Regions from separate parts of the Marinobacter fonticola genome, predicted to be linked through region 4. Evidence: predicted binding sites of a transcription regulator. Region 4 holds the regulator's gene; each other region holds the start of a gene.

Region 1 (5,461 bases), 520 kb from region 4:
TGTTGGCGGATCTGGATATTGACGCCGCACCTCGCCCGGACGCGCCGGGGGTCTACACCCAGGGCACCAAGATCGCCTCGCTCGGACTGCGTATCCGGCGTGGGTGTTCCTTCCACGGCTTGGCTCTCAATGTCGATATGGACTTGGAACCCTTCCGCCGTATCAACCCTTGCGGTCTGGCCGGCATGGCCATGTCGCAAGTCATCGACTATGCACCGGATGCCACGATGCCCCAGGTGCAGGAAACGCTGGTGATGGCCTTGGCGCGCAGGCTCAATCTTGAGATCTCCGGCAAGGCCACCCGCCTGCCGGATGGTGGCGCCGCACTCTCGCCGCCTGTCGCCTGACGGGCTCCCGGCCCGTCGTTCTGCCTGTTGCTCGACTGCTTTCCCGTCCGTTATAGCTTGCGATTCGTGAATTCCACGTCATCGCGTCCCTTTGCCGGATGGCCCACAGGATCCAGAAAACTTGGATGCCTTAGGCGTCATTGTTAGCGTTGTCGTTACTATTCGCGTTGGATCGACTCGTCGTTCGTTGCAGTATTTGCCCCTCTCGCTCTACGTTAAATTGTTAATGACGCCTTAGGTGTCATGTTTGTAGGGGCAGCGATCGGTCTGGCTCCAGCCGTATTCCATTGGCTTGGGAAACGGGTTGTGAGCGACCGGTGGGTGATCAACTCTCGGGCTATCTCACGTATAGTCGGATGAATAGCGCTTTACGCTGTATTAATAGGGTTAAAGGTAGCGCCAAGCCCTGTATTGATACAGTCAACTCCTGTGTAGTATCGATAGGGGCGTGCTCTGTGTCGAAAAGAACGCCCTGCAGAAAGCCGTCAGCCGCTTCCCGTCAGCCGGGATGCGCCATTCATCAGCTTTTTGGGACCCTTGATGACTACCAAAAAACCGCGTACTTCAGTCGCCCGCATCAAAACCGGTAGCTTTGAGCGCCGTCTCAGTCTCACCCGGGCCGGCCTCTTTGCCGGATCTCGCATGGCGACCCATATGGCGACTAACTGGTTTGGCAGCCGCGACCGGCGCGAGGCCCGGCACCGCAAGATGCTGTCCAGCCAAGCCGAATTCCTGGTCGAAGAGTTAGGTAAGCTAAAAGGCAGTGTCGTTAAGATCGGCCAGGTGATGGCCCTCTATGGCGAGCACTTCCTGCCGGAAGAAGTCACCGAGGCCCTGCATACGCTGGAAGACCAAGGCACCTCGTTGGCCTGGCCCTCAGTGGAAAAGGTCCTCAAGCGCGAGCTGGGCGAGGACCGACTGGCCCAGCTCGATGTGGATCCCGAACCCATCGGCGCCGCCTCCCTGGGGCAAGTTCACCGGGCAGTACGCAAGTCCGATGGTCTCGAGTTGGTGTTGAAGGTTCAGTATCCCGGTGTGGATGAAGCGGTGGACAGCGACCTTAACGCCGTGGCCCAGATCCTGAAGATGGCGCGCCTGGTGTCGTTTGGTCCGGAGTTCAACGACTGGCTTGAAGAAGTCCGCACCATGATGCATCGAGAAGTGGACTACGCCCTGGAGGCCCGCACCACCGAACACTTCCGTCAGATGCTGGAAGGCGACGAGCGTTACGTGGTGCCGCGAGTTCTTCAGGAATATTCCACCTCACACGTTATGGCTTCGACCTATGAGTCGGGTTGGCCGGTGGGCTCCGAGCAGGTCGCCAACCTGCCGGTCGAGCGCCGTAGTGACTTGGGCCGCGCTGCGTTAGAGCTGTTCTTTAAAGAGTTGTTTGAGTGGGGCGAGATCCAGACTGATCCCAACTTCGGCAATTATCGCATTCGCATCGCCGAGGATGCCGGCACCGATACCGACCAAATGGTGCTACTCGATTTCGGCGCGGTGCAGCGCTATTCGGACGTGTTTCTCGACCCGGTCCGCTCAATGATCAAAGCGTCCTACGAGCAGGATCTGCAACGGGTTGTCGAGGGCGGTATCAAACTGAACTTCATGAGCACCGACTGGCCCGACGACATACTCACGCGCTTCGGCGAGGTCTGCATGTCGGTGTTGGAGCCACTGGCCCCGGCTAATGGCCACTGGCCCGATTACGCCGTTAACGAGAATGGCCAGTATCGCTGGAAGCAGAGCGACCTGCCTTCCAGAGTTGCGCGGCAGGCGGCGAAGTCGGCAATCAGTCGTTATTTCCGTATCCCGCCCAAGGAATTTGTTTTTCTAAACCGTAAGCTGATCGGCGTTTATACGTTTATCGCCGTACTGGGCTCGGAATTCAACGGTGAGGATTTGTTGCGAGCCTACATCTACGATGAGCCGGCGGAAGGCGACCAACGCCCGGCGAATTGACTTGAATCAGAGACTCCTCAGGTGGCCTCAAACACGACCCAGAGCACGAGGGCATAGCGGATGCCCTTGCCGATGGCCACCAGCACAATAAAGTTGAGCCAGGGCACGCGCATGATGCCGCCAATCAAGGTGAGCGCATCCCCACCCACGGGCAGCCAGGCCATTAGCAATGACCATTGGCCAAAGCGGTTGAAGCGTGCCTGGGCCGCTTCCAGCTGCTTCTCGCTCATCGGAAACCAGCGTTTGTGTCGAAAGCGCTCCACCTGCCGACCGATCCAGCCATTAAGAACCGAGCCCAGGGTGTTGCCCGCAGTAGCGCACGCCCATAGCCCCCATGCCGAGAATCCCTGGGTTACAAGCCCTCCCAGCAGCACTTCCGAGTAGGCCGGAAGTAGGGTCGCCGCAGCAAAGGCGGTGAAGAACAGGGATAGATAGGCCAAGGGATCTCCAAGTCGATTACACAGTGTAGTGGTTTGCCCGGCAGCATCGCACTATCGTTACCCGTTGACATAGCGTGGATAGCGTCAGCGTCGATGCGCCAGCATTCATGCAGTGCCAGTGTGAACGCAACGGCCTCGATGTGCCGTAGCCTGCTGCCGGCTTTCAAGGAATGTCCAGGGTGGCCGATAACCTATTTTGTCAGTCCCCTGAATCCAGGAACAGGACTGACGGGCTCTAGCCTGCCGAGCGAGGCTTAAACTGTTGGATCCGGGATCTCCATGAAAAAACTTTCGCTGAAACTGAAACTCTACGCACTGGTCATCGCACTGCTGCTTCTGATGGGTGTGAGTATGATCCTCACGGCCCAGATTTCACTCGCCAAAATGGAAGCTCGTATTACGGATGATACCGGGACGTTGGTTCAGGATATCGTGGTTGAGCGGTTGCGCGCCACGGCAGGCCAATATGGCGAGATGGTCGCCGGCATTTTCAACCGCGCCTACAAGATTCCCGAGACCTTTCGTGAGGTGATTCACCGTAACGTGGAAGGCTCCGACTCGGCCCGTATGGGACGCCGCGATCTGATGGAAACCGCCGGAGCCATCCTCGCAGGTCAACCGGAGCTGAGTTCTATCTACGCCCAGTTCGAGCCCGATGCCTACGATGGCCAGGATCGCTACTTCACCGGCGGCGTCGAAGAACACAGCAGTGACGAGGGTACACTCGAGATCTACTACTATCGCGGCCCGCAAGGGAAAATCCTGTTCAGCCGCACCGAGGATCCGTCCAGCAAGTACCTTGACGGCCTCAACGAATTCGGTCTCCGCGAAGCGGAGTGGTACCTCTGCTCCAAGGAAAAACTCAAACCGTGCACCATGGAGCCTTACCTGTATGAGATCAGCGAAGGTTATACCGAGCTGATGACCAGTCTGGTGATGCCGATCTTCAATCAGGGTGAGTTTGCCGGCGTCGTGGGGACGGACATCAACCTGTCCACGATCCAGAAAACCTTGCGCCAGGTCAGCCAGAATCTGTATGGCGGGGCCGGACGTGTGACCTTGATCAGCGATATCGGGCTGATCGCCGGTTCCAGCCATTACACCGATCATCTGGGGCGTCCGCTGAAAGAAGCGCTACCGGAGTGGGCCGAAGATTACCGCGCACTGGCGAGGAATGGTGCCGAGGACGTGCTCGATAACGGTGAGGATATCGCCGTGGCCTATCCGATTCATATCAAGGCATCGAATACGCTGTGGTCAATGGTCATCGAATTGCCCCGGGACGTGGCCCTGGCGGAATTGAAGCAGGTCAATAGCTTGCTGTCCGAGCAGGTAGACGCGACCGCGGCTCGCCAGATGACGGCGGGCGTCGTGGTTTCTATTATTTCTCTGCTGCTGCTGGTGGTGCTGGTGCGCTCGGTGACGCGTCCGCTGGACCAAATTCGTGATCGCATGGCCAACCTGGCCAGCGCCGAGGGCGATCTGACCCAGGAGTTGACGATCGATACTCATGCCGAGCTGATCGCACTAGCGGAGGGGTTTAATGCCTTCCTTGCCAAGCTGAGGAACATGATCAACGACCTGAAGTCGATCAACCGTGCGGTCAGTGATCAGTCCGAGGATGTGAGCCGCATTGCCGGCGAAACCGAGCAGAACACCAGCCGTCAGCATGGCGAGATCGATAGCGTCGTTACCGCCATGAACGAAATGTCCGCCGCCGCCAGTGAAGTGGCGACCTTTGCCGCCGAAGCAGCAGGCAATGCGCGTGAGGCGAGCGAGGGTGTGGAAACGACTCAGGGTACGTTGACGACGGCGGTTAACGGCGTTCAGGCGCTAGCTTCGGATATGGAAGAAGCAAGCAGTGCCATCGGTCACGTGGCTAATCGTAGTGACGATATCAACCGTATTCTCGAGGTCATTCGCGGTATTGCCGAGCAGACCAACCTGCTGGCGCTCAATGCCGCCATCGAGGCCGCCCGGGCCGGTGAGCAGGGACGGGGCTTCGCGGTGGTGGCTGACGAGGTGCGTACGTTGGCCTCGAAGACCCGTGAATCCACCGACGAGATCAGTCAGATGATCGATGGCTTGCAGCAAGAAGTGCAACAGACCGTCACCGTCATCCGCGGGGGCGTGGACCGCGCCACCAGCGCTGTGGAAAGAACCCGGGAAGCAGACCAATCTCTGGCCGACGTGGTCAGCCGTATCGCGACCATTGTCGAGCATGTGACCCAGGTGGCAACGGCAGCGGAAGAGCAGAGCTCGGTCAGCGAAGAGATTAATCGCAACCTGACCAACATCGGCGATGCGGCCAGCGATCTGCGCGAGTTGGCAGAGCGTGTACGGGGCAGCGGAGAGACTCTGGGGCATCAAGTGGTGTCGCTGGAAGATCAGCTTAATCGCCTGCGCACCTGACCAGCGTCGGCAGCGCATAAGCCGCGTCTATCGCTATGATTCACTGCATTTAATGTTAATGTGGCGGGTAGTCTGGCATGATTTGAGTGCTTTTTGATCAGCGGGGCAGTTGCTGAGTTTACTGTCGGAGGAATTCATTATGGAACGCGTTACAATCTACGGTCGTTTTAGTTGCGGTTTCTGCGTGCGCGCCAAGCAGCTGTGTGAGCTTAAAGACCTGGACCACGAGTTTATCGACATGATACGAGAAGGCATCGCCAAGACGGACCTGGAAAAGAGCGTTGGCAAACCCGTGTTGAC
Region 2 (5,461 bases), 1.2 Mb from region 4:
TGGCTGCTATTGGAGTTCTGGACCCAATCGGTTCGCACCAGCTTCGGCTTATCTTTGTACGGAACAAGACCGTCGCACTTGCCTTTTACCCAATCGTCACGAGAGGTACTGCCATCGAGGAGGGTCAACCCAGCCTCGAACAGGGCGTTGTACTCTGGGCTGGCACCACGCTTTGCAGCGATGGTGGCCAAGGCGGCCGGTGAAAGATTCGGCACAGAACTGCTATCGATATAAAACGCGTTGCCCTGGTCGTCCGCGTAGATGGTGTTGGTCCAGAGTGTAGAACCACATTGGCGGAAGACGCCCTGGAACTCTTTTAGCGTCGTGGCGCGGCTCATTTCCAGCCACGTACCCAGCAGGTCACTGGTATCGCCATTGGCGTCCCGATAGCTGTAGGCGACGGTTGCGCCTTGAGCATTAGTCTCGCCCCATTTGGGTAAACCGCCTCCCGTTACGGCATTGGCTGAAAGCATGGGGCCGTATTCGGAGTAGAAGAATTTCCGTTCCAGAACCGTTGGCGTCGATGTGCCGTTGGCCACCTCGATTTGTACAGTCTTGGCCGTGATCGGCTTCTCTTTGCCATCCTTCACGTAAGTCATGTTGTCGCCCGTCTTGAGCCTCAACTCATACAGCGTAAAGCGACGACTAATCGAGTTTGTGTGCGACCAGGCCAAGTTTTCATTGAAGTTGATTAATGGAACGGCTGTCCCCAATAGACCGGCGCCATTAACATTCAGGTAACCCGGAACGGTCATCTGCATCTGGTAAAGCCGACGATGACCCGTGTAGGGGAAATGTGGGTTGGCGAGCAATGCGCCCCGGCCCTGCTCAGTCATGCCTCGACCAACGGCCCAGGCGTTACTGGCCAGCCCGGTTTCATTAAAGTTGGTTCGGCTCGCAGCGAGCAATCTGGCGCTCTCGGCCATACGACTTGGAAGAGAGTCTGGCTCCGCTTCTGTTTGTGCAATCGCGGGCATGGGAGCCGGGGAGACTTCGGGCGGTACTGCGAGGAATACAGCCCCCGTGGAAAACAGTAACCCGCTCGCGTATTGACCGATAATACGGTAGTGAGCGATCAGGTCGGTGGGCTCTATCTGCTTGACCCACGGCTGATTACGACATTCGGGGGGAAAATCCGATGCCGGCGTTTGCTCAACGTATTTGTTGTAACCAGCGGTGAAGCCGTCGATCAGTGCGCGGTTCCTCCAGGACAACTCGGGATAGTCTTCCTGGGCGCCACTGAGGATGCCTTGCGCCTTGAACGAGAAGTCGCTGATGACATTCATATCACCAGCTCCGGGCCCAAAATACTTCGCCCGCTCGCCCCTCGCTTTGACAATAGCCTCAGCAAGCACGCAAATGTTGTCCTTGGCTTGGACGTAGCCCGCACCAAAAGCAGCGGAAGATAGATCATCCGCCTTGATGTGCGGCACACCGTTGGTCGTGTATCGGATGGTGGCCTGAAACCCAGCGTCATCATCCGGGTATAACGGTTCATCGAAACAGCCGCCCAGCAGAAGACTACCTACTAAAGCGACACCTATTTTCAGCTCACGCTTGCCGGGGCGTTGGAGCCCCAATTTGAAATTTTTCATTTTAAATGTCCATTCCTTGGATTGAACAATTGCGAAAGAGTCATTAAAACTGTTTCATCTTTCAGCCTAGCAGAGGTTTTTAAGCCCTACACAAAACATAAGGTACGTTTCTCAGATTTTCAGAATCTGTAGCATAAGCATAAAGGTTCCATGAAATTTTTATGAATATTTACAGTGTTTTACTACAAATTCAGCGCTAAAAAAGGGCCACTCCATGTAGAGCAGCCCTTTTAGCGATGAGTCCAAGGACACTTATAACAGTAAGTCCAAGGACTATTAGCTCAACTTCCGGCCTTTACTCGCAGCAATGCGCAAACGCAACGCATTCAGCTTGATAAAGCCGGCCGCGTCTTTCTGATCGTAGGCCCCCTGATCCTCCTCGAACGTGGCGATTTTTTCGTCGAACAGCGAATCGTCGGACTTGCGGCCAACCACTTCGACGTTGCCCTTATAAAGTTTCAGGCGAACGGTGCCGTTGACGTACGTTTGAGTCTGGTCGATCAGTGCCTGCAGGGCCTGGCGCTCCGGGGACCACCAGTAGCCATTGTAGATCACCTCGGCATAGCGCGGCATCAGGCTATCTTTCAGATGCCCCACTTCGCGGTCCAGCGTGATGGACTCGATGGCTCGGTGCGCGCGGAGCATGATGGTGCCGCCGGGGGTTTCGTAGCAGCCGCGAGACTTCATACCGACGTAACGATTTTCGACGATATCGATACGGCCGATCCCGTTATCCCCGCCGATTTTATTGAGATTGGTGAGAACTTCGTGTGGCCTCAGGGGTTCGCCATCGATGGCGACGATGTCGCCCTTTTCATAGGTCAGCTCGATGTAAGTCGGCTTGTCGGGCGCCGCTTCCGGAGCAACGCTCCAGCGCCACATATCGTCTTCCGCCTCGGCCCAAGGGTCTTCCAGCACCATCCCCTCGTAGGAGATGTGCAGCAGGTTGGCGTCCATGGAGTAAGGCGACTTGCCCTTCTTCTTCTCGACCGGGATGTTGCGTTCTTCGCAGTAAGCCAGAAGCTTCTCACGAGAGTTCAGATCCCACTCGCGCCAGGGGGCGATCACGTGGACACCGGGTTTAAGGGCGTAGGCGCCCAACTCGAAACGAACCTGATCGTTGCCCTTGCCGGTAGCACCGTGAGAAATAGCGTCCGCGCCGGTTTCGTTGGCGATTTCGATCAAGCGCTTGGAAATCAGTGGGCGGGCGATAGACGTACCCAGCAGATACTCGCCCTCGTAAACGGTATTGGCTCGGAACATCGGGTAGACGAAATCACGCACGAATTCCTCACGCAGGTCTTCGATGTAGATTTCCTTAACGCCTAGCGTTTCCGCCTTGGCGCGCGCCGGCTCTACTTCCTCGCCCTGCCCCAGGTCGGCTGTGAAGGTAACGACTTCACAGTTATAGGTATCCTGAAGCCAGCGCACGATGACCGAGGTGTCCAGGCCACCGGAATAGGCTAGCACTACCTTATTGATGTTCGACATGCCGATGCTCCGATCAAAATGAATGAACAGAGGATGACGACACAGGCCAACTGCTGCCGATATCCTCTGAAACTCAACGAGGGGCGACATTGTACGGCAGCGCAGGCCCGCATCCAATTGGATTGACGGAAAAGACACTACATCCACTACATCGCCGGGATTGGCAGGCTAAGATGCCTCGGCATTCAAACCTGATCGACTGCCGGGAGCCAAAACGGGACATTAGCCATTCTTACTGGGATCGAAATCGGCATCGGCACGCTGCAGGCCGCGGCGCTCTCCTTGGCGCTCCAGCCTGACCGTCGTGCGGCGGTTTTCCGCCGGATTGGATGACGCCGGATAACGCTCGCCGTGGTAGCGGGCCACGATCATATCCTGGGCGATGCCGTTGGCTATGAGGTACTCGGCCACTGCGTTGGCGCGCTCTTCGGACAGGGAACGGTTGTGGATGCGGCTACCGCTGTTGTCGGTGTGGCCATCGACATAGATTTGACTGATGGTGCTATCGGCCTGGACAAACTGAATAACCTTATCCAGCCGGTCCAGATCCGCATTATTCAGTTCGGCACTATCCAGTTTGAACTGGATGCGCGAACGCTGAACTTGGTCGTAGTTGACCGGTAGCAGGCTGGCGACACAGGTTCTGTAATCGCCGAATGTCGCGGGAAAGTTGATGTTGGAAACGCTGACCCGAATCGGCTCCGGCGAGTAGCGGGCATGGCTAGTAACCGTCGGCGCCATACCGGACATCAAGCCTTCGACCATCGCCATCGCACGCGCCGTCTCGACCGTCACCGCGCGGCGGTCGTCGCTCACACTTACCGCTCCCAACGGCCGGGGCGTGGCGCCGGGCCGCCAACTCGGGGCCTCGACATTCAGCGACGCACGCCCGGCTTTCATTAGACGGATATCGGATTCGAGAAAAAATATCAGGTTTTCCCCTGCCCGATGCTGGAACACCGCACGCCCATAACCGGGCACCTCGTGGGTCAACGTGCAACTAAAAACAGAAGACGCAAGATACCATTGGCTGTTCTCGATCCCGGCACCAAAGCTGGCGGCCTCACTGCCCAAGGCGGGTATACAGAGCAAGGGCAAAATCAGTAGAGATCGAAAGGGATATCGCATCGCGTGAGCCATCGGTTGAGCGTAAGTTGCCGTCACTCCAAGTATCGGCCACGGGCGAGAAATCTTTAGGGCCATTCAACCGGAAAAAAGACTTCAATCCGAAGCGAGCCTGGCTTCTGGTATACTGCGGCGCATTACAGATTCACCGTTCAGTACGTAGGAACATCCATGACCACAACTTTGACGCTAACCCGCCCCGACGACTGGCACCTGCATGTCCGGGACGGCGAGGTGCTGGCCGACACGGTACCGGCCTCGGCACGCTGCTTTCATCGCGCGATCATCATGCCCAACCTGGTACCGCCGGTGATCAATGCCGAGCAGGCGCTGGGCTACCGGCAGCGGATTCTGGATGCCCTACCCGCCAAGACCCAATTCGATCCGCTGGTTACGCTTTATCTGACCGAGCAAACCACGCCGGAACAAATCCTTGAAGCACGTGATGCCGGCATTGTCGCGGCCAAGCTCTATCCCGCTGGCGCCACGACCAACTCAGCCTCCGGCGTCACCGACATCCGTAACATCGATGCCGCACTCGCGGCCATGAGCGACTGCGGCATGCTCTTGTTGGTGCACGGGGAAGTCACGGATAACGACATCGATATCTTCGACCGCGAGAAAGCTTTTCTGGACCGAGTGCTGGCTCCCACCCGCGAACGCTTTCCGGAACTGAGGATTGTGCTGGAGCACATCACCACCGCCGACTCAGCGGAATTCGTACGTGCCAGCGATCGCAACCTGGGCGCAACGATTACACCGCAGCACTTGCTGTACAATCGTAATCACATGCTGGTCGGAGGCATTCGCCCGCACTTGTATTGCCTGCCCATTCTGAAGCGCCAGCGTCATCAGCAGGCACTGCAAGATGCCGTCGTCAGTGGCGACAACCGTTTCTTTTTGGGCACGGACTCGGCGCCGCACGACACCAGCCGCAAGGAAACCGCCTGCGGCTGCGCCGGCTGCTTCTCGGCGCCGGCGGCCATCGAACTCTACGCGGAGGCCTTTGACGATCTTGGCGTTTTGGAGAAACTAGAGGCCTTTGCCAGCTTTAATGGTGCGGATTTCTATGGACTGCCGCGCAATAGCGATACGATTACACTGGTGCGCGAGCCTTGGACCCAGGCAGCCTCACTGCCACTCGGCTCAGGCTCCATCACGCCTTTGCGGGCGGGCGAAGCGATTCGCTGGCGACTTCAGGAAACGGCATAATCCGGTTCGAAATGGAGCGCGACCAGAGCAACGCGCCG
Region 3 (5,461 bases), 1.2 Mb from region 4:
TCCAGCACGCCCCCGGCGCCGACCATGTCGGTCACCATGTTTACCGCACGCTCGCCGATACCCTCAATAAAGCTAATCGAACCCCGGGCACCTGTGCTTCCACCCGTCACACGAACTTGCATACCGGCAGCGGCTGTCGCGCCCTCGACAAACAGAACCTGACCTTCACCGGTTGCTCGTTGACCATTAATCGTGCCCGCAACATCCTGGCCAGCCGTACCTGAGGTTACGGACAGACCAAGGTCAGCAGCAGAATTCGTATCCACGGAAGTGATGCTTACGTTGGATTCACTACCGAACGCACCTGAAGTAAACGTCAGCGCGCCAGCGCCGGGATCAAAAGCAACCTTCACGGATTGGCCGCTGGAGCTGAGCACAGCGTTCTCATCAAGCCTGGCCTGGATTTCCTGAGCAAGCGCGTCGCGGGTATAGGTGCCGGCGGTCAACTGGATACTGACTGAACTACTACCATCAACTTTAAAAGTCAGCGCATCGTTGTTGGCGTCGATAGTCACAGAAGCGGTACCGACGTTCGTACCGGAAACCCCACCCTGAGTGGCAATCTGTGTGATATTGACTTTATACTCGCCGGGCTCGGTATTCAGGTTGCTTCCCACAAACTCAATTTGCGAGTCGCTCGAGCGCCCCTGCTCTGCAAACAGAGCTACAACGTCATCGGGATATGTCTTCAGTTGTTCTTCGAACACCGAGCGGTCGAAAGCGAGCTGACCGGTCTTGTAATCCGTTGTGATCCCCACATCCGCCAGCGAGCGGACGCCCGCGTCTTCAAGGCCGGGGACGATGCCGGTCAACATGCCCCTCAACTGGTTCTGGACATTACGAACCGTCGAATCTCCGGAAAGCAAACCGCCCCGGCCGCTCTCGGCGTTGTAACCTGAAAGACCTTGGATGGTCTGCTGCAACGTATTGAACTTATCTAGAAAGGTTTGAACCCGGTCCGCGACAGCTCCGGTATCTTGAGAAACCTTAACGGTCGAGGTTATACCTTCTGCTTTTAAGTCAAAGGTCAATCCATCGATGACATTTTCGATGGTGTTTGACTGTCGGGTGATGGATATCCCGTTAACCTGCACCACGGCATCTTTAGCCGCTACAGTTTCAGTTAAATTTTGAACGGTACCGTTGAAGGCAAAAGCCGATAGTCCGGCCGTGTCGGTATTGTTGCCGTCAGTGTCGTTCACCGAAATACTGATGGCATTGTCAGTGCCCGTTTCTTCCGAGGACAAAACCAGACGAAAGCCCGCCCCTGTATCGACAATACCGGCGGTTGCCCCGATATCGGCTTCGTTAATAGCGTCGGCTAAACCCTGAAGCGTGTTATTCGTACCGTCTATGGCGATATTTTTACTTTCACTACCGACAAAAACCGTCAGCGAGCCGGTACCGATCGTCGTGCTGTCTTTGCTGTCCCATGTTCCGGAAGCCAACGACTGCGACTGCGCAAGGCTGTCCACCTGAACGGTATAGCTTCCACGGCTGGCTTTGCTGCTATCGAGAGTGACCGCAACGTCTTCATTGGACGACGTGGCCGAGAACGATTTAAGGCCTTCCGGCGAACTGAGTTGACGCATCGGCAGGCGTAGTTCGGTAATTGCACTGCGCAGCGTGCCATAGGCAGAAATTAATGCCTCGGTACGCTGCTGGTTAAAGTCCAGCCGCTGGGTCGCCGGTTTACGTTCAGCTGTCACCAACTGGTCGACAAGATCCGAATTCAGAACCCCTGAACCAATGCCTAGTGAAGATATACCTGCCATAATTATTGCCTCCTCAGGAAGGCTGCATATCCATTTGTATGCTTATCGGCCAAAAGCGGCAAAACTTTGCCCTTATCGCCGTCGGAATTGTAACTAAATGTAGAGCGCCCACCCTCGCTTCTAGCGCCCTGAACGACAAACACCGCCGGCTCCTCACGGAGGCGGCGGTGCTGAAATACCGCTGTTTAAGGCCTAGGCGAAACCGGCAAAGGTTTACACTTCGATGTAAAACAACGTCAGCGGTTCATCCTGCTGCAATTTTTCGGCCAACCTTAAAGCCACATCATCAGGAATCTGCCGAACCACTTTATCCGTCTGCTGATCAACGACACGGACAATGGTCTTTCCGGAGTCATTGTCCACTTCAAATTGAAGATCACGCTGGACGGTTTGCACGAAGTCATTCAGCCGGGAAACCGCCTGATCGAGCGATTCCCTTTGGGCTTCACGCCGATCTTCCAGCCGCTCAATTCGTGTCGGTTGAGACTGTCTGGAAAGACCAACGGTAACACCCGCTTCCTGGACCCGAGCGGAAGGCTCATTTCCTTCTGCCTGAGGTGGCGCAGACGCCCGAGCCGGAGCTTGTTCACTGGAGCGAACCAGCTTCAAATCCGAGCTGTTCAGGTTTATGTCATTCATAGCTCACCTCGCTATCCTCTCACGGCGGAAAACCGGTCCCCGAAAGGACCGGCTGTTACCGCTCTACCCCTATTACTGCAGGAGGGAAAGAACCTGCTGCGGGCGGGCGTTGGCCTGCGCCAGGACTGAGATACCAGCCTGCTGCAGCACCTGAGACTTGGACAGCTTCGCCGTTTCAGAAGCGAAGTCAGCGTCCAGGATCCGGCTTTGTGCAGCCGAAAGGTTCTCAGAAGTGGTCGCAATCGCATCGATAGTCGATGTGAAGCGGTTCTGGATCGCACCCAGGTCAGCTCGCTGGCTGTTGATCGAGGTCAGAGCCGCATCGATAGTCGCAATCGCTTGGTTTGCACCGTCAGCGGTTGTTATATCTATTTCAGCGACACTCTGTAGCGCGCCGCTCTCAGATGTTGCGCTCACAACTTCGGCAGAGTTGCCAACGATGCTGAAGGCTGAGCTTGAGCTGAAGTCAACCTCACCGGTCACACGGGTACTGTCGTTACCACCAGCCACTAGACTCGCGGTCGAACCATCAGCCGAAGTCACGGTGACGTTCGCGGAGGAATCGGCGATAACGATATCTTCGCCAGCCTCACTCTCCAGCAATACGTTGCCAGAATCATCCAGACTTGCAGTGATGCCGGTTGTCGCAGAGGCGTCGTTAATAGCTGTTACCAAGGCGCTATTGTCGCCACTCTCAACGGTAGCCGAGATCGTGACCGCTGAACTGTTCTCGCCGGTCAGATCAAAAGAGACCGTGCCCGCGGAAAGTCCGGAAATGGTCGCTTCGGTGTAGGCATCGGCGCTAACCCCTGTCTTCGAACTCAGGTCGTTAACTGCACTGGCGACATCGCTGGCCGTCGCATTCGCACCGAACTCGGCCAGTTCGGTGACACCATTACCCGACACCGTGATGTTGCCTGCAGCAACACCGTTACCAGCCGGCGCATCTGTGGCAGCCGCAGTTAGGTTGCCGGAGAGAGTGCCATTACTGGTATCCGCGGTGTAGTTGCCGATATCAGTGGCACGCGCGCTACCGAGGGATACGTTAATGGTCTGGTTAGCGTTGGCGCCCACCTGGAACTGGGAGTTGGTGAAGTCACCGTTCAGCAGAGTGCGGCCGTTAAAGTTGGTGGTGTCCGCTACGCGGTTCAGCTCTGCCTGCAGCTGTGTAACCTCAGCCTGCAATGATTTGCGGTCGGTAGCCGAGTTGGTGTCGTTGGCAGACTGGACAGACAGCTCACGAATACGCTGGAGCAGATCTCCCGCCTGACCCAGAGCGCCTTCAGCGGTCTGCGCCAGGGAGATACCGTCGTTGGCGTTGCGCTGGGCAACGTTCAAACCACGGATCTGCGCATCGAAACGCGAGGCAATTGCCAGACCGGCGGCGTCGTCTTTGGCCGAGTTGATACGCAGACCGGAGGACAGACGCTCAAGAGCCTGATCGGACAGAGACTGTGACTTGCTCAGATTGTTCTGTGCGCTGAGTGACGCAACGTTGGTGTTAATACCGAGAGCCATGATGCTTCTCCTAAAACCTATAAAGTTTCTCTTGGAAGAGGTCTGACGCCCGATCGTTTTATATTGGTGCGCCGCCCTGCTGTAATGCTTAACGGCGCCTATTAAAGTTCCTTTAGAAAAACTTCGGCTTTTATTGTTAAGTAATGTAAAAGCGGCAAAAGACTGCCATTCCCGTGCTTTCCAGACGTTTCCTTGACGCCGCTCAATGGCATCCAAAAATCCATTTATCTTATTTTTCAAATAGTTAAACGAATAAATTGAAAACTGGCACGGCCTTCGCTTATTGCCGCTTAGGAATAATTTTTCTGATAACGGCCGGCAGGGCGTCCACATACAAACGGGCCTGAGCTACCGGCTTCTCTTACTAAGAGGGAGATCGATATGCCTCAGATCATCAACACCAATATTGCCTCGCTGAACGCCCAGCGGAACCTGAACACGTCACAACGTGATGCGGACACTGCCCTCCAGCGCCTGTCTTCCGGTCTGCGTATCAATTCAGCCAAAGACGATGCCGCCGGCTTGGCCATTTCGGAACGCTTCACTTCACAAATTCGCGGCCTCGACCAGGCTGTCCGCAACGCGAACGACGGCATTTCCCTGGCCCAGGTCGCAGAGGGCGCACTGGACGAATCCGGCGAAATTCTTCAGCGTATCCGTGAGCTGGCTATCCAGTCGGCCAACTCCACTAACTCATCTTCCGACCGTGCTGCCTTGCAAAGCGAAGTCAACCAGCTCAAGCAGGAACTACAGCGCGTAGCCGAAACCACTGAGTTCAACGGTCTTAAGCTTCTGGACGGTTCGTTCCAGGCCCAGACCTTCCAGGTTGGCGCCAACGAAAACCAGAGTATTGCGGTCTCCGTCTCCGGCGCGACTAACGACGACCTGGGTAACTATGAAGTCCGGCGCGCTAACGATCAGGCTAATCTTGGCTCGGGCTCGCCCTCAACGGCTGAAGCCAATCTGACCAACGCGGAAGCAAACCATCCGGTAGCAGCACAGAACCTAACGATCTCCAGCGCACTTGACCAGGTGACCATCCCTGTTAATGCCGGCGCGACGGCTGCGGAGATCGCCGCCGAAGTAAATAAGGAAGTCGAGCGCACCGGTGTGAGTGCAACCGCAAGCACAGAGACCACATTGACCACCGATGCTGCCGGCACAGTCACGTTCGATCTGGACTCCGGCGGAGAGGTATCCACCATCTCGGCCTCAATCACCGATCCCAACGACCTCAACGAACTCGCTTCGGTCATCAACAAGGCATCCGGTCAGACGGGGATAAATGCACGGGTCGAAGACAGTACGTTGGTACTCACACAGGATGCCGGTAAGGATATCCGGATCGAGAACTTCTCGCATAGCGGCCCGGGTAACCTCACTGTGGCTGGCGAAACCGGCAGCGGCGCGTCAACTCAACTGGTGGGCAACGATCCGAACCTGGACTCTGTACTTATCACCGGTACCGTCGACTTCTCGTCCTCGGGTTCGTATGCCGTAACGTCTGACATCGACAACACGGCGGGCTC
Region 4 (5,461 bases):
TAAACTGTCCCTTGCCATGCAGCTCGTCCAGCAACGACTCGAATTCGTCGTCACTGATGTCATCGCCGCCGGCGGATTTAGCGCTGGTATCGTCTGCGGCGGCTGCCGGCGCGCCACCGTGCTTGCCCTGACCGTGCAGGTTGTCTAAAAGCTGCTCGAATTCGTCATCGGAAATGTCATCGCCGCTGGCAGAAGATGCGTTCTCCCCGGAGGGCGCCTCGCCCTCGCCTTCCAGCGCATCGAGCAGCCGTTCGAATTCGTCGTCGGTAATATCGCTGTCGCCGTCGCCCTCGGCAGAGGACGTATCCGCAGCTTCAGACTCCGGGGCTGCGACGGCGGCGGGTTGCTCGGCAGGCTCATCGTCGGCCTGTGGTTTCGCCAGGGCGTCGAGGGACGCAATCAGGGCCGGATCGGCCGGGGTCGGCTCCTCCCGGTTGCGAACCTGGTCGAACATGGCGTTGACGTTGTCGAGTACTTCAAGCACAACGTCCATCAATTCCGAGTCGACCCTCCGCTTATGGTTGCGCAGGATGTCGAAAACGTTTTCCGCCGAATGACAACAGTTAACCAGCGCATCGAGCTGGAGAAAGCCCGCCCCACCCTTGACGGTGTGGAAGCCGCGGAAAATGGCATTCAGGAGATCGCTATCGTCCGGATTCTGTTCGAGATCCACCAACTGCTCGGACAACTTTTCGAGAATTTCACCGGCCTCGACCAGAAAATCCTGGAGTATCTCTTCGTCAGCATCAAACGCCATACGATGTCCTCAATCAAAAACCAAGGCTAGACAGGAGATCATCAACATCATCCTGATCGGAGACGACATCTTCGCGCTCTTCGGCGCGCATCTGAGGCCCTACACCTTTCTCGATATTCTCTTTGACGTCACCCATTTCGTGGACCGTGCCAGTAATCTGGTCAACGTGACTGGCCATCACCACAAGGTTCAACAGATGCTCTTCGACGTCCTTGACCAGGGTGGTGACCTTCTGGATAACCTGGCCCGTCAGATCCTGGAAATCCTGCGCCAACAGGATCTCCGAGAGGTGCCCGTAGATCACTTCGGCATCGTTCGCGGTGTGCTCGAAGAAAGCGTCAATGCGCTGGTACAGCTCGCGGAATTCGCTGGCGTCCATTTCCCGGCGACGCAACTTGTGCCACTCGGCTCTCAGCGCCTGCGCCTGTTCTTTCATGGCATTGGCCTTCGGCATGGCCTCTTCCACGAGATCCATGGTGCGATTGGCGGCGTTGCCGGTCATTTGCACCACGTACGTCAGACGATCCGAGGCATCGGCCATCATCGACAGGGCTTCGCGCTGCTCGGGGTTCTGTGCATCGATCTGGAAATTACGGATGGCTTCGTGGAGGCTACGCGTCAACCGGCCGACTTCCCGGTAGAGACTCTGATCACGCACATCGTTCAGCTCATCGATCAGGCGCATGGCTGCAGGGTAATCCCCGGCGTCCACCATGGCCTTAAGCTCGCTGGCCTGAAGCTGAAGCTTCTCGACGACTTCCGGGTCGAGCTTACCGGTATTATTTTCTGGATTACCCATGATGGCGCTCTACTACTCAGGACTGAATGCGTTCGAAGATCTTCTCGATCTTTTCCTTCAGGACTGCCGCTGTAAAAGGCTTGACCACGTAACCGTTGACACCCGCCTGGGCCGCAGCAACGATCTGGTCGCGCTTGGCTTCGGCGGTCACCATCAGCACCGGGAGGCTCTTCAGGTTGGCGTCCGCGCGCACGGCCTGCAGCAGCTCGAACCCGGACATCCCAGGCATGTTCCAGTCGGTGACTAGGAAGTCGTATTTGCCGCTTTTAAGCATGGGCAACGCTGTATTGCCATCGTCCGCTTCGTCGGTATTGGTGAAACCAAGGTCGCGAAGCAGATTCTTAATGATCCGCCGCATCGTGGAAAAATCGTCCACGATCAGAATTTTCATGTTCTTGTCCAATGGGACCTCCACTCATTAAAGCCCGGAAAAGCAACGACTCGTGAACTTGCTTAGTGCGTTATAGGAGCTCGAATCTCCTACCCGACAAAAGGGCCTAAGCCCTACACCAGCCTAGCAGTTTCTAAGCATTGCCTATTCTGTCCGCTTGGCGCGATCTGTAAAGCGCCCCTTACCAAAAACTACAATTTAAATGTGCGCTCAGGCCGCCTGCCACCCGCTCAACCGGGCCTTCAGCCGCAAGGCTGCCTGACTATGAATCTGACTGACCCGGCTCTCGCTCACCCCAATGACGGCACCGATCTCCTTGAGGTTCAGCTCTTCCTGGTAGTAAAGGCTAAGAACCAGCTTCTCGCGCTCGGGCAAACTGCTAATGGCCTCGGCCAGACTGCGCCGGAAACCTTCCGAAGATAAGGCCTCGAACGGTACGTCAGCACCACTGTCTTCATTGGTTATCGGCACGTCGCCGGATTCATTTAGCTCATCGAGACTAAAAAGTCGTCCGCCGCTGGAATCAGCCAGGCAGGCGTGGTATTCGGACAGTGGCATATCGAGCTCTTCAGCCACCTCGGCATCGGTGGCCTCGCGCCCCGTGCGACCCTCGACCGCCTTGATCGCCTGGGCAATACGCCGGGAATTGCGGTGTACGGAACGGGGTACCCAGTCGCCTTTGCGAATTTCATCGACAATGGCGCCACGGATACGGATGCCCGCATAGGTTTCGAAGGATGCCCCTTTGGTAGCCTCATACTTCTGCGCAGCCTCCAGCAGCCCAATCATGCCGGCCTGCATGAGGTCTTCCAACTGAACAGAGGCAGGTAGACGCGCCAGGAGATGCAGCGCGATTTTCTTAACCAGCGGCGCATGCAGCTCGACTAAGTCATGCGCTTTACGCTCGCTGGTTTGATGGTAGATTCCCAGGCCTTTTGCCAACTTCATGAATTCGGATTGCCCAACTCAGGGAGCCCGTCGTTCAGCCGGAAGCTCCAGAAAATGATCGACCGTCAAATCCGTCGCTCAGGATGCGTTTCAGACATCCACAAGGCGTTCAACGAAGAATTCAAGGTGACCCCGGGGCGATGACGGCAACGGCCAGTTGTCGACCCTCTGTGCCAACGCCTTGATAGCCAGCGACGCCTTTGCCCGCGGATAGGCATCGAGTACTGCACGCTGGCGTTGAACCGCTTTCTTAACGGCCTCGTCGTAAGGAACCATGCCCTCATATTGTAGCGCAACATCCAGGAAGCGCTCGGTAACGCGGGTCAGCTTGCCAAAAAGATGCTTGCCTTCCTGATCGTTGCGAACCTGGTTGGCGAGGATGCGAAAACGGCTAACCCCATGATCGCGATTCATTAACTTGATCAGGGCATAGGCGTCGGTAATGGAGGTCGGTTCATCGCAGACGACCAGCAATAACTCCTGGGAGGCCCGCAAGAAGCTAATCACACCCTCGGAGATCCCGGCCGCCGTATCGACGATCAGGACGTCGATTTGATCACCCAAGTCGCTAAACGCATTGATAAGGCCGGCATGCTCCATCATGGTCAGCTGCGTCATGCGCTGAGTACCGGAAGAGGCCGGCACGATTTTGATACCGCCAGGGCCATCCACAAGGACGTCCCGAAGTTCGCATTCGCCGGACAACACATCGGCCAGGTTGCGGTTGGCTGTGATGCCTAACAACACGTCGATGTTGGCCAGTCCCAGATCGGCATCCAGGACGACAACGCGACGCCCCATCTGCGCCAGGGCAATAGCCAGATTGACTGAGACGTTACTCTTGCCAACGCCCCCTTTGCCGCCGGATACGGCGATTACCTGAACCGGATTTGGTCTACTCATGCCGGATACGGTCTCTCGCGAAGGTATTTTGTTTATTGATTGCCGCCCGAGGGCCAGCCACTTTCAGGCTTCGCCAAGGCAGAAGCTGGGCATCGAACAGCCCCAAACACTGCCAGAGGCTCCCTGATTCAAGCGCCCGCTGCAACCATAGTCGCCTCTCTAGCCTCGCGCATTCGCTCGACGCCCAGGCGTACGAGCGGCACCGATTGCGCCGGATGGATATCATCTGGGATACGTTGACCGTCGGTATAATAAGCCACGCGAAGACCCGTCTCCATGGCAAACCCGAGCACTTCGCCGAGGGTCAATGCTTCGTCCAGCTTGGTCATGATACATCCGGCAGGCTTCGCCATCTTATAGCAATGCCATGTGGATTTCATAATGCGCGGCTGACTGGTTGCAGCCAGCACCAGATAAGGCTTGATCGGGTGGTAGCTGGACACCAGTTCATTGAGCTGTTCCTGATGTCCCCGATCGGAATGGGTCAGGCCGGCGGTGTCGATCAGCACCAGGCGCTTGTCCGTCAGATCGTCCAAAATACGGTCGAGCGAGTGGCTTTCATCCACCACCCGCACCGGCACATTAAGAATCCGGCCGAATACGAAAAGCTGCTCGTGCGCCGCAACCCGGTAGCGGTCGGTCGTCACCAGCGCCAGCGAATCTGCCCCGTGACGCAGGACGTATCGCGCCGCCATTTTGCCGATGGTGGTGGTTTTACCGGAACCGGTGGGGCCCATCAAAGCGACGATACCACCCTGCTCCACGATTTCCTGATCCTGAGTGCGTACTCCGGCTGCCAGCGTTCGCAAGGATTTCTTCCAGCCTTCCTCCAATCGCCCCGAACCGCTACTGCGGGCCAGAGTACCGGCCAGATGGCTGGATAGGCCAAACTCCTCCAGGCGCTCAGCCAATCGCTGCTGGCTGGCGTCTGGCTCGGATGCCAAAGTCTTGGCGACCGCAGACGGTTCCGGCTGACGACCGTTAACGGCGTCCCGCAGAGAGTGGATCTCGGCGCGCATGGCGTCCAGCGCCGCCTGAGTAGGATCCTGGCTAGGCGCAGCCCGCTCGGTCGTCATCACGGGTTTCGGTACCACCTCGGGTTGCGCCGAACGACGCTCGCGGGTCTCGCGGATGCGCTGACGCGAACGGCCCAGCTCATCTTCCAGGCGGCGGTGCTGATCGGCCTGCAGTTCTGCCAGGCGTGCACCGTTGGTCGCTTGCACGGCGGCATCGCCCAGTCGCTGGCGCGCCATATTTTCGTCATAGTCGAGGGCCGTCACGATTTCGACACCATCGTCCACGCGGCGATTGGACAGGATGACCGCATCCTCACCCATCTCGAGACGCACCATCTTCAGTGCTTGTGACATGGTTGGCGCAAAGAACCGTTTAACCTTCATGATGACTTACCTCCACCCTGCTGCTGTTGGCGGCTCACTGCTGGCCCACCGACGCGACAATCGTAATCTGTTTGTTATCCGGCACTTCCTGGTAGGACAGGACGTGCAGGCGCTCCACGCCATAGCTGGCAAAGCGAGCCATGACGTGGCGCAGCGGCCCGGAGACCAGCAGGATCGCCGGTTTGCCCATCATCTCCTGACGCTGGGCGGCGTCCTGCAGGGAACGCTGGAGCCTTTCCACCATGTTCGGCTCCAGCACCAGG

What was found. Region 4 encodes FliA, which starts transcription of late flagellar genes. Its sites were predicted from a motif close to CTAAAGTTTNNNNNNNNNNNGCCGNTAA; they were not measured.
Region 1: FXO11_RS04820 (methyl-accepting chemotaxis protein) is a predicted target of FliA. The motif match lies at 2,912-2,939, and genes of this name have one in related genera.
Region 2: FXO11_RS12270 (flagellar protein MotY) is a predicted target of FliA. The motif match lies at 4,256-4,283, and genes of this name have one in related genera.
Region 3: fliD (flagellar filament capping protein FliD) is a predicted target of FliA. The motif match lies at 1,818-1,845, and genes of this name have one in related genera.

Annotation. Positions count from the first base shown of each region.
Region 1 is NZ_CP043042.1:1,080,135-1,085,595, forward strand. It holds gene lipB (lipoyl(octanoyl) transferase LipB) at 1-347, shown strand, start outside; gene FXO11_RS04810 (ABC1 kinase family protein) at 888-2,309, shown strand; gene FXO11_RS04815 (YqaA family protein) at 2,327-2,749, opposite strand; gene FXO11_RS04820 (methyl-accepting chemotaxis protein) at 3,029-5,161, shown strand; gene FXO11_RS04825 (GrxA family glutaredoxin) at 5,301-5,461, shown strand, end outside.
Region 2 is NZ_CP043042.1:2,772,385-2,777,845, forward strand. It holds gene FXO11_RS12260 (penicillin acylase family protein) at 1-1,595, opposite strand, end outside; gene FXO11_RS12265 (argininosuccinate synthase) at 1,872-3,086, opposite strand; gene FXO11_RS12270 (flagellar protein MotY) at 3,309-4,178, opposite strand; gene pyrC (dihydroorotase) at 4,383-5,423, shown strand.
Region 3 is NZ_CP043042.1:2,797,722-2,803,182, forward strand. It holds gene fliD (flagellar filament capping protein FliD) at 1-1,775, opposite strand, end outside; gene FXO11_RS12370 (flagellar protein FlaG) at 1,989-2,414, opposite strand; gene FXO11_RS20575 (flagellin N-terminal helical domain-containing protein) at 2,487-3,932, opposite strand; gene FXO11_RS20580 (flagellin) at 4,314-5,461, shown strand, end outside.
Region 4 is NZ_CP043042.1:1,600,868-1,606,328, reverse strand. It holds gene FXO11_RS07190 (chemotaxis protein CheA) at 1-757, opposite strand, end outside; gene FXO11_RS07185 (protein phosphatase CheZ) at 771-1,556, opposite strand; gene cheY (chemotaxis response regulator CheY) at 1,573-1,959, opposite strand; gene FXO11_RS07175 (RNA polymerase sigma factor FliA) at 2,158-2,895, opposite strand; gene FXO11_RS07170 (MinD/ParA family protein) at 2,986-3,798, opposite strand; gene flhF (flagellar biosynthesis protein FlhF) at 3,927-5,198, opposite strand; gene flhA (flagellar biosynthesis protein FlhA) at 5,233-5,461, opposite strand, start outside.